DNA from 2 places in the Herminiimonas aquatilis genome. Region 1 is predicted to be linked to the other one. Evidence: riboswitches for the same ligand, from Rfam matches in the RefSeq annotation. Region 1 holds a riboswitch; the other holds the start of a gene.

Region 1 (4,861 bases):
GCTGAACTGTGCAGAGTTGTGCCGGTCGAACTCATCTTAGTGATGCTCTGCTGATGTCGATTGTGCAAAAGAACCGATCGAAGTGGCGCTGGCCCACAATGCGCCGCCGGTCAGGGCACCGTCGTATATCGCGTCCTGGAAAGCGCCGTTGTGCATTGCAACAGAGATCACCAATGTACTTGCGGCAACTGCGGTGGCTTGATATAAGTGGCGCGAAAACCGACGCGAAATTGAATTTTTCATTGTGTTACCCCAAGGAACCTATTTCGATGGAAGAAGTATATAAATCCATCAATTAAAGATAAATACTGATATTTATGAAGAACTATCTATAATTTCTGGACAGTCGATCAGATTTGACGCAAAAACTGATGCTCTGTGAGCATATTTTAAAGAAATGCCATTCTGGAAATGACGCTTTGTCATGCAAACATCATATTTAATAGCGATCACTACGAATTTAAGTTTGTGACTTTATAGCGCTTGTTTTCGTGTGTCAAGAGGTTTAATATCGATCACTATGGAAATAGAAAATAAATCCGAAAAGCCGCGTAAAAAGACTGGCCGGCCGCTCTCTTTCGACCGCGAAGTTGCGCTCGAACGGGCAATGCTGGTGTTTTGGCGCTACGGTTATGAAGCTGCATCGCTGCAGGAATTGACGTCGGCTATGGGTATTACGCCGCCGAGTTTGTATGCCGCTTTTGGCGACAAGGAAAAGCTGTTTCTGGAAGCGGTAGAGCGCTATTCGACCAAGAGTTGCGATGCCTTGCAGTGTCTGTTCAATCAGGCACCGACAGCACGCGATGCCATTGAGCGCCTGCTGCAAAGCAGCGCCGTTGATAACACCTGCCCTAGTCATCCGCCCGGCTGCCTGGTAGTAACGGCTGCGACTAATTGCTCTGCATCGTCAGAGCATGTGCAAAGCGCCATGACCGAGCGTCGCGACAATGTCGAAAACTTAATCGTGAGCAGAATAGAAAAAGGAATTACCGACGGTGAGCTGGCACCGGATACCGATGCCGCTGCGCTTGCGAGTTTTTATACAACGGTGATACAAGGCATGTCGACGCAAGCCAGGGATAGTGGCGGCGATCGTGACAAGTTATTGTCGATTGCCGCGACCGCGATGCGCGCGTGGCCGATTTACAAGCAAGCGACCAACTGACAGGCAACGGAAAAGTCTCGAACAGCTGTCGACAGAAGTGAGTAGCAAGTCAGTAAAGCAACACAATCCTTACTTCTCAAAAAAGGCTCGATATTACTATCGAGCCTTTTTCATTCCCGCCTCATATCTTGGGAACAGCCATCCCTTTTTGCACTGCAGGGCGTTCACCTACCGTTTGCAACCAGCGATGCACGGCTGGTTTGGTGGCCAGACTCTCAGCCAATACATCTTTCAAATGCGTCGTCGCCGCCACTGTCCACGGGTAGCACGCAATATCCGCAATCGTATAGTCATCTCCGGCCAGATAGGTATGGGTGGCAAGTCGCTCGTCCATCACCGTCAACAAACGATCCGACTCTGTGACGAAACGATCGATTGCGAGCGGCGATTTATCTTTGGAGCGCACTCCGAAAAATCCGAGCTGCCCCAGCATCGGTCCCAGCCCGGCAATCTGCCAATGCAACCACTCCAGTGTTTTATAGCGCGCGGCCGGAGGCTGGCAGGAAGCGGTCGTGCTTTTCTGCCAGATACGTCAGGATCGCCCCGCTCTCGAAAATCGGCAGCGGTCCTCCCTCCGCATCTTCATCGACGATAGCTGGAATTTTGCTGTTTGGCGAAACTGCCAGGAAGGAAGGCGCGAACTGCTCGTCGTTGCCGAGATCGATCAAACGCACCTGATAAGGCACGCCGAGTTCTTCCAGCATGATGGCCGGCTTGCGCCCATTCGGCGTGGTCCACGTATAAAGAGTAATCATGCGATTTCCTGTTGGGTAAAATGAGATTGCACTTGATATCTACGTTAAAAAAGACGTCCTGATGCCGTGCACAAGTTCCATCCGGTGCAGCGAGAACAGAGATAAATAAACTAGAATCACAACAACTTTAATCGATATCGGGATGACCGGATGGATCGCTTTGACACAATGCTGGCCTTTACGCGCGTGGTTGAATTAATGAGCTTCACCAAGGCGGCAGTTTCACTAAACCTGCCGAAGGCGACTGTGTCTGCGCAAGTGATCGCATTGGAAAAACGCTTGCGCGTCAAATTATTGAATCGCACCACGCGTCATGTCAGCGTGACACCGGAAGGTGCCGGATATTACGAACGTGCGATACGTTTGTTAAGTGAGCTGGAGGAAACCGAAGCAGCCGTCAGTCATGCCGCCATGTCGCCCAAAGGTAGATTGCGTGTCGACGTTCCCGGCGCAGTCGGACGCCGCATCATTGCACCGGCCCTGGCGGACTTCTTCAATCGCTATCCTGAAATTGACCTCGAAATGGGTTGTTCCGACCGGCCAGTCGATCTGGTGCATGAAGGGATCGATTGCGTGATTCGCGGCGGCGATATCAATGACGAATCACTGGTGGCCAGACGCCTGGGCGACTTCCGCATGATCACGTATGCAGCACCCTCCTACCTGGACAAACATGGTGCGCCCAAGAATCTGGAAGAACTGGAACGCCATCAGGTCGTCAGTTTTTTCTCATCTAAAACCGGCAAGATCTATCCGTTTATTTATGAGCAGGAAGGTACCCAGACGCCGATACTAGGCCGACCGCGCGTCGCCATCAATGACTTCGACATCTGCGCTGTCGCCGCATGCTCCGGCATAGGGTTGATCCAGCTACCGGCGTTTATCGCCAACGAGTACACCACATCAGGTCAGTTGGTACCCGTGCTGGACGGATATGTGTCCGAAGTCGTTCCCGTATGGATGCTGTATCCGCCCAATCGACATCTGTCGGCAAAGGTGCGGGCCTTTGCAGAATGGACAGCGGAACTCTTTGCCAAAGCCGAATTCGGCACCGAGAATTCGGCTTGACGCGCATCCCATTTCTGCACCTGACAAATCGCATCCATGGCGATACATCTCTACCAATAAAACACCCATCCTGCGAATGCATCAAACCGCCGTATCGGCTGCTTTAATGAAGGACCCACATCAGGCATTCCCTTCGCTTCAAAACGGGCATATCCTGCCACATATTTGCAGATCAAATTCAAAGAGCATGAAACTGCTTTACTATCGTGCCTCTGTCATTGGGGAGTAGCTACCGTTTCTATAACGGGCTTGCGTCAACATTCTTGGGACAAAATCCCATGGTGCAAGCAGCAGCCGAGATTGACTGATTTCGGCCTGATCGGCGAGACCTTTGGCCACAACCTGTTCTGCAAGCGGCTTAATTCTTCGGACCTAAATGGTCCAGCCCTAGGGGGTCACTCCAATTCCGGGTCAGTATTCGACGCAGTTCAACATCCATTCAAGCCAGAGACGGTGTGGCGCAGGAGTCTTGAAAGGAGTATCAAAAATCGCATTAGAGGCCTGGCCTCATAAATAGGCGAATAGATTCGCTCACGGTTGAAAACTGATAGCGACGGCACCTTCCTTAAGTTAGTACGCAACTCCGTTTGTTACATACAGGAATATGTGAATTCGATTTATGTGTATTTATCGCTGCGACTTAACTCGTTACGATTCATTACTGAATGAGCGAATGTTTCGCACATAATCAATAAGGAACACAAATGAAAAAAACTCTTATTACTGCTTTGCTGGCAGCTAGCGCGAGTCTCGCGAATGCAGGAACCGTATTGGTGGTGCTATCAGACTCAGATCACCTCAATTTACGTGCAGGGAAAACTATGACGACTGGTTTCTTTCTAAACGAACTGATGCAGCCAGTAGAAGTATTTTTGAAAGCCGGCCATAACGTTGTGTTTGCGACCCCAACTGGAAAGGCTCCTTCAGTAGATCAAAAGTCGGATGACGTGAATTTCTTTGGTGGCGATGAACAAGCTCGTAAAGAAAGTCGCGCATTGTTGACGACACTTAAACTCACTTCGAAAACCGGCTCGCCAGTAATTAGTCTTAAGCAGGTTAAAAAGATCGGCTATGAGAAATTTGATGCAGTGTTTGTTCCTGGTGGACACGCACCAATGCAGGATTTGTTGAAAGATCGTGAACTTGGTCAGCTCTTGAATAACTTCCATGCCAATAACAAAGTAACTGGTACTACGTGTCACGGGACCATTGCATTGCTCTCTACGATCTCAGATGCTAGTTCATATGTGAAGTCGCTTGAAGAAGGAAAGCGTAACGCGCCATCGTCAAATTGGATTTATAAAGACTACAAGATGACAGCATTCACCAACGAAGAAGAAGAGCAATCCAAAGGCTTTCTTAACGGCGGCCAAATGAAACTGTTTCCTCAAGATGGCCTGACTTCGGCTGGTGCGAAGTTTAGCGAAGCCAAAGCATGGAGCGAAAACGTTGTGGAAGATCGTGAACTGATAAGTGGACAGAATCCGCAATCGGCTAAAGCGGTCGCAACAGCGATGTTAAAGAAATTTCAGTAACTATAGCCTTGCTTGACGCGGCGGTTAAATCAGTACTTTGTGTTGATTTAACCGCCGTTTTTATATCTGGAGGAAACTTACACGTCACGGAATAGGAAGTCTTCAACGGGGGTTGATGAGTCTTCGTTTTATTTACTCGGTAGTCGCTGGGTCCAATTGGCATTAGTGCTATTGGTATTTGTTAGCGTTCTAATCGCTGCTATTAAGGTCAGGCCACGGAAAAGACGTGTGGTCTGACTCGGAGTTCAACTCCGGCAATGAACATGGGAATGACCGCTTTGGTGGCGGTTTCAACCGGTGGATGCAACAGATTGATAAAACCGTTGAGCCGGCGTTTC
Region 2 (4,861 bases), on a different contig from region 1:
ATTCTGCGCCCGGTCTTTATCTCATCACTGATGGCCAGCGATACCTTTCTGCGCGATTGGATCATCGCCGGGGAAACAGACATCACGCAGATCAAGCGCTATCTGAAAGAGGTCAAGGAGAAGTACAACACGATCACCAGCTTTCTGGTTTCCGAAAACACCCAAAATTATTACTATGCAGGCGGTTTGCTGAAGGCAGTCAAGAAGGATGAACCGCGCGACACATGGTTCTATCGCGTGCGCGAAATGAAAACGGATTATGAAACCAATGTCGATAACGACATGGCCAATCGCGACACGATGACGATTTTCATCAATCATCGGGTATTTGACTACGACGGCAAATTTATCGGCGCGACCGGCGTCGGCCTGACGCTCGATACGATGACTGCCATTCTGGATAGTTACCAGAAGCGTTTCCATCGGAATATTTATTTCACAGACGACAAAGGTGAAATCAAGATTGCGGGCAAATCGATGAAGAATATTCACGGCTCGATTAGCAAGCTGCCCGGTGTTTCCTCGATCGCCAAGGACATCCTCAATCGCGATACACGTCCGACGCAACTCGAATACCAGCACGATGGCGCAACCATCCTGATGAGCTCGCGATTTATTCCAGAGCTGGATTGGTATCTGCTGGTAGAACAGGATATTACCGATGACGTGCGGCCTATCGAGCGCGTGTTCTTTATCAATATCATCGTCAGCGCCATCGTCACGCTGCTGATCCTCGCGCTGACCTTGCTCGCCGTCAATCGCTATCAACGCCGGCTGGAAATCATCGCGGGCACCGACGCCCTGACCGGCCTGCTGAATCGCCAGGCGTTTGAGATCGTGTTCCAGCAAGCGATTCTGGATAGCGAACGCCGCCGCATACCGCTGTCGGTCATCCTGTTCGATATCGATTTCTTCAAAATGGTGAACGACAACCACGGCCATCTGACTGGCGACCGCGTTTTGAAAGACATCGCCAGCATCACCAAAGGCGCAGTCCGCGAAAGCGATATCGTCACCCGCTGGGGCGGCGAAGAATTTCTGGTCTTGCTGAAAGATTGCCCGCTGGAGAAAGCTGCTGCACTGGCCGAAAAAATACGCGTCATGATCGCCAGTCACGACTTCGAACTGGGTGCGAGCGAACTATGCATGACGACCAGCCTGGGTGTGGTTGAATATGCGTATCGCGAAACATGGCTAAGCTTTTTTGGTCGCGCCGATAAAGCGCTGTATCAGGCAAAAAACGAAGGGCGTAACCGCGTCGTCGCTTCCAGTTCGCCGGCAACGCCTGCCGCGCAATAACCGATGAGCGCCAGTTCAACATGCAAGTTGAACTGGCGCTACACTATTCTTCCCAACCCTATCAATCCGCCCCCGCATTCAACATGAGCACGAAACAAACGACGGCTATGGATACCGGGCTTACCAGCGAACAGATTGAGCAATTCAAGACCGATGGCTATCTGGTTTTCCGCGCCATGCTGGAGCCGGCAGCTTGCGAACGCATGCTCGCCGTTGCGGCAGAACAGTTGCGGGCTGCCCTGCCACCGCTGGAATACGAGGCGGAACTGGGGTATGCCGGCGCGCCCGCATCGCTGGAAGCAGAAGGCGGCAGAACCGTGCGCCGTCTGCGCGGTGCGTATGATCGTGATGCGTGTTTCCACGATTGGGCGGAAGATGTACGCGTGGTTGCCAGGTTGCGACAGTTATTCGACGAGCCGGTGTGCCTGACGCTGGCGCACCACAACTGTGTGATGACCAAGCATCCGCAATACGGCACCGCTACCGGCTGGCACCGCGACATTCGTTACTGGTCGTTCACGCAACCGGACTTGATTTGCGTATGGCTGGCGCTGGGTGACGAAACGCCGGACAACGGCGGCTTGAAGTTCATCCCTGGTTCGCATCGTCTGCACATCGCACGCGAGCAACTCGACGAGCTGGATTTTTTGCGGCCCGAGCATCCGGCCAATCAGGCGATCTTCGCACAAGGGAAAGCGGTCGAACTGCAGCAAGGCGACGTGGTGTTTTTTCACAGCTGGCTGTTTCACGCGGCTGGCGTTAACGCCACGCCGGCGGTCAAAACCTCGGTCGCCTTCGCCTATCACGGCTGCAGCAATCACGCCGTCGCCGGCAGCCGCTCGGCGGCGTCACCCGATGTACAGGTCACGGATTAAGAGCAACGCCTAAATTAGCGGCCCTGAGCCAGCGCGATCGTCCAACTCAAGGCTTTGCCAGGACCAGACTATTTCTTTGGAATGCTGGACGGCATGCGCGATGAAGCCGGAATATCCTCCTGCACATTGCCCGGTTTTTTACGCTCGACTTCTTCCACGCCAGGCATGCCGCGCCTGTCGGTATCCATCTGGCCTTCATCGATATCATCAAATGCCTGCTTGATATCCTTGCGCGGCCGGTCTTGCTGGCTATCGATGGATTCATCTCGCTCATGCGGCAAACGCGGTGCCTGTTCATCCTCGCCGGAAGCAGGATTGCGCTCATCAAGCTTGTCTTGCTCCGTTCCCTTTTTGATAGTGGATACTTTTGCGTCTGTCAGTTTGCTAGCCATCGAATCTCCTTGTACTTCTTTGTATTTTTTACAGTGTGAACTTGAATTTGCGTAAATCCTGCGTGCATTTCAAGCTGCTTTTGTGGCAATACGTTGGAGTTAAACAAGCGTCAATAATTCCCTCCCGCGAAAAAGCAGCGAGCCAAAATTATTTGCTTCTGCTATCATTCGCCTCGAACATTGGGGAGTAGCCGGCCTTTGGCAACAAAGGAATCTGCGTCAACATTCTTGGCCCGCAGGCCATGGTGCAGATAGTCAACAGACTTGGCGAGACCATAGCTCAAATGACGACCGCATGGGCCGGGGTCGCTGTTTGTGCTTTGGTTATTCGTCCGGCCCGAGAAAGTACATCCCCAACATGGAAGCATTCTTCGTCTCCACCGGCATTGTTGCCCTCGCTGAAATCGGCGACAAAACACAACTGCTCGCTTTTCTCCTCGCTGCAAAATTCCGTCGACCTTTACCTATCGTGCTCGCCATTCTGGTGGCGACGATTGCCAATCACGCGTTCGCAGCTGCTATCGGCACCTGGATCACGACGGTACTCGGACCTGAAACCTTGCGTTGGGTGCTGGGCGTTTCTTTCCTGTTGATGGCGGGCTGGATCCTGATACCCGACAAGCTCGATGAAGGCGATGCCAAGCTTGCCAAGTACGGCGTCTTCACAACCACCTTGATTGCCTTCTTCCTGGCAGAGATGGGCGACAAGACGCAAGTGGCAACCGTGGCCTTGGCAGCGCAATACCATTCATTTTTCTGGGTGGTGGCTGGCACGACATTCGGCATGATGCTGGCGAATGCGCCTGCGGTTTACTTCGGTGACAAGATTGCCAACAGGATGCCGGTAAAAATCGTGCATCGCATTGCTGCAGTCATTTTTGTCGTCCTGGGGATTGCGACGCTGATGGGTGCCGGTGCCAGCTTCGGGTTTTAACGTGAAGTTTTAATACAAAACCAGGTGCGATTTCCGCGTGACGGGAATCGCACCGTTAAATGCTCAAACGTGCTTTCGCTGCATCGTATTCAGCACGCAAGCGCTGCACGATCTCCGCTACGCCAGCAACCTCATCCATCAGGCCCACGCCTTGGCCTGCACCCCAGATATCGCGCCAGGCCTTGATCTTGCTGCCGCCACCGGAACCGAAATTCATCACGGTCTTGTCAGCCTGTGGCAAGTGATCGGGATCCAGTCCTGCGTTGATGATGGATTGCCTCAGGTAGTTACCGTGCACACCGGTAAACAAATTACTGTAGATCACGTCCGCAGCAGTGGACGTCACGATGGCCTGACGATACGCATCATCGACATTCGATTCCTTGCTCGCCAGCCAGCGCGAACCTATGTACGCAAAGTCTGCGCCCATTGCTTGCGCCGCCAGCACTGCATCGCCCGTTGCAATCGCACCCGACAAGGCGATCGGCCCGTTGAAGAATTTTCTTACTTCGCCAACCAGCGCAAATGGTGACAGCAAACCGGCGTGACCACCGGCCCCGGCCGCCACCAGGATCAAGCCATCGACGCCCGCTTCCAGCGCTTTTTGTGCATGACGTATCGAGATCACATCATGCAAGACAATGCCGCCGTAACTGTGTATCGCATCCATCATTTCCGCAGGCGGTGCACGCAGCGATGAAATGATGATGGGTATCCGATGTTTGACGCACACCGCGACATCATGGGCGAGGCGATCATTCGATTGATGGACGATTTGATTGACGGCTATCGGACCGATAATCGCATCCGGATTTTCCGTCTTGTATGCAGCCAGATCAGCCTGCATCTTGGTCAGCCAGGTATCCAGCATCTCGGCCGGCCGTGCATTCAATGCGGGAAAGGCACCGACGATGCCGGCCTTGCATTGCGCCAGCACCAGCTCCGGACCGCTGGCGATGAACATCGGGGCGGCGATGACCGGCAAGGCAAGATTCTGCAATGCGGTCGGCAAATGCTTCTGCGAGCGATCTTGCGAACGATGGGACGTCGACATCAAGGCTACCCCCTTTTGCAGGATTGCAGGTTAGCAGGCAGGCATTTGCAACACATGCCTGCAATCTATTACAGGAATCGGTCCAGCAGTTTGCGGCTGTGCTTGTCCAGCTGCTTCAAATCACGAATCAGGAACTGAATGCCATGCGCGTCGGCAATGATCAAAGCCGATTCACCGATGCGGCGTATATCTTCTTCGCCTTTCAACACCAGTAGCGCGTCGCCGCGATTGGTGACCACTGTCCAGGTGCTGGGCGATGCGAAGACTGATACATGCTTGATTTGCTTGATCTCGGGCAGGAATTCGC

Evidence for each region. A riboswitch is a leader RNA that binds a small molecule or an ion and turns the genes downstream of it on or off. The one in region 1 is predicted to bind manganese.
Region 2: it holds a riboswitch for manganese, as region 1 does, so the genes downstream of both, ACFQO0_RS07235 (TMEM165/GDT1 family protein) here and ACFQO0_RS16545 (type 1 glutamine amidotransferase domain-containing protein) in region 1, are expected to answer to the same signal.

The regions. Positions count from the first base shown of each region.
Region 1 covers NZ_JBHTCC010000005.1:146,250-151,110, forward strand. Annotated here, with positions in the region: gene ACFQO0_RS16515 (alpha/beta hydrolase) at 1-35, opposite strand, end outside; gene ACFQO0_RS16520 (hypothetical protein) at 37-243, opposite strand; gene ACFQO0_RS16525 (TetR/AcrR family transcriptional regulator) at 521-1,165, shown strand; gene ACFQO0_RS16530 (glutathione binding-like protein) at 1,287-1,628, opposite strand; gene ACFQO0_RS16535 (glutathione S-transferase N-terminal domain-containing protein) at 1,642-1,920, opposite strand; gene ACFQO0_RS16540 (LysR family transcriptional regulator) at 2,071-2,988, shown strand; yybP-ykoY riboswitch at 3,197-3,348, shown strand; gene ACFQO0_RS16545 (type 1 glutamine amidotransferase domain-containing protein) at 3,693-4,523, shown strand; partial or broken gene ACFQO0_RS16550 (IS30 family transposase) at 4,814-4,861, opposite strand, start outside.
Region 2 covers NZ_JBHTCC010000001.1:1,570,544-1,575,404, reverse strand. Annotated here, with positions in the region: gene ACFQO0_RS07250 (sensor domain-containing diguanylate cyclase) at 1-1,299, shown strand, start outside; gene ACFQO0_RS07245 (phytanoyl-CoA dioxygenase family protein) at 1,407-2,174, shown strand; gene ACFQO0_RS07240 (hypothetical protein) at 2,243-2,566, opposite strand; yybP-ykoY riboswitch at 2,737-2,907, shown strand; gene ACFQO0_RS07235 (TMEM165/GDT1 family protein) at 2,925-3,500, shown strand; gene ACFQO0_RS07230 (NAD(P)H-dependent flavin oxidoreductase) at 3,556-4,554, opposite strand; gene ACFQO0_RS07225 (cyanophycin metabolism-associated DUF1854 family protein) at 4,623-4,861, opposite strand, start outside.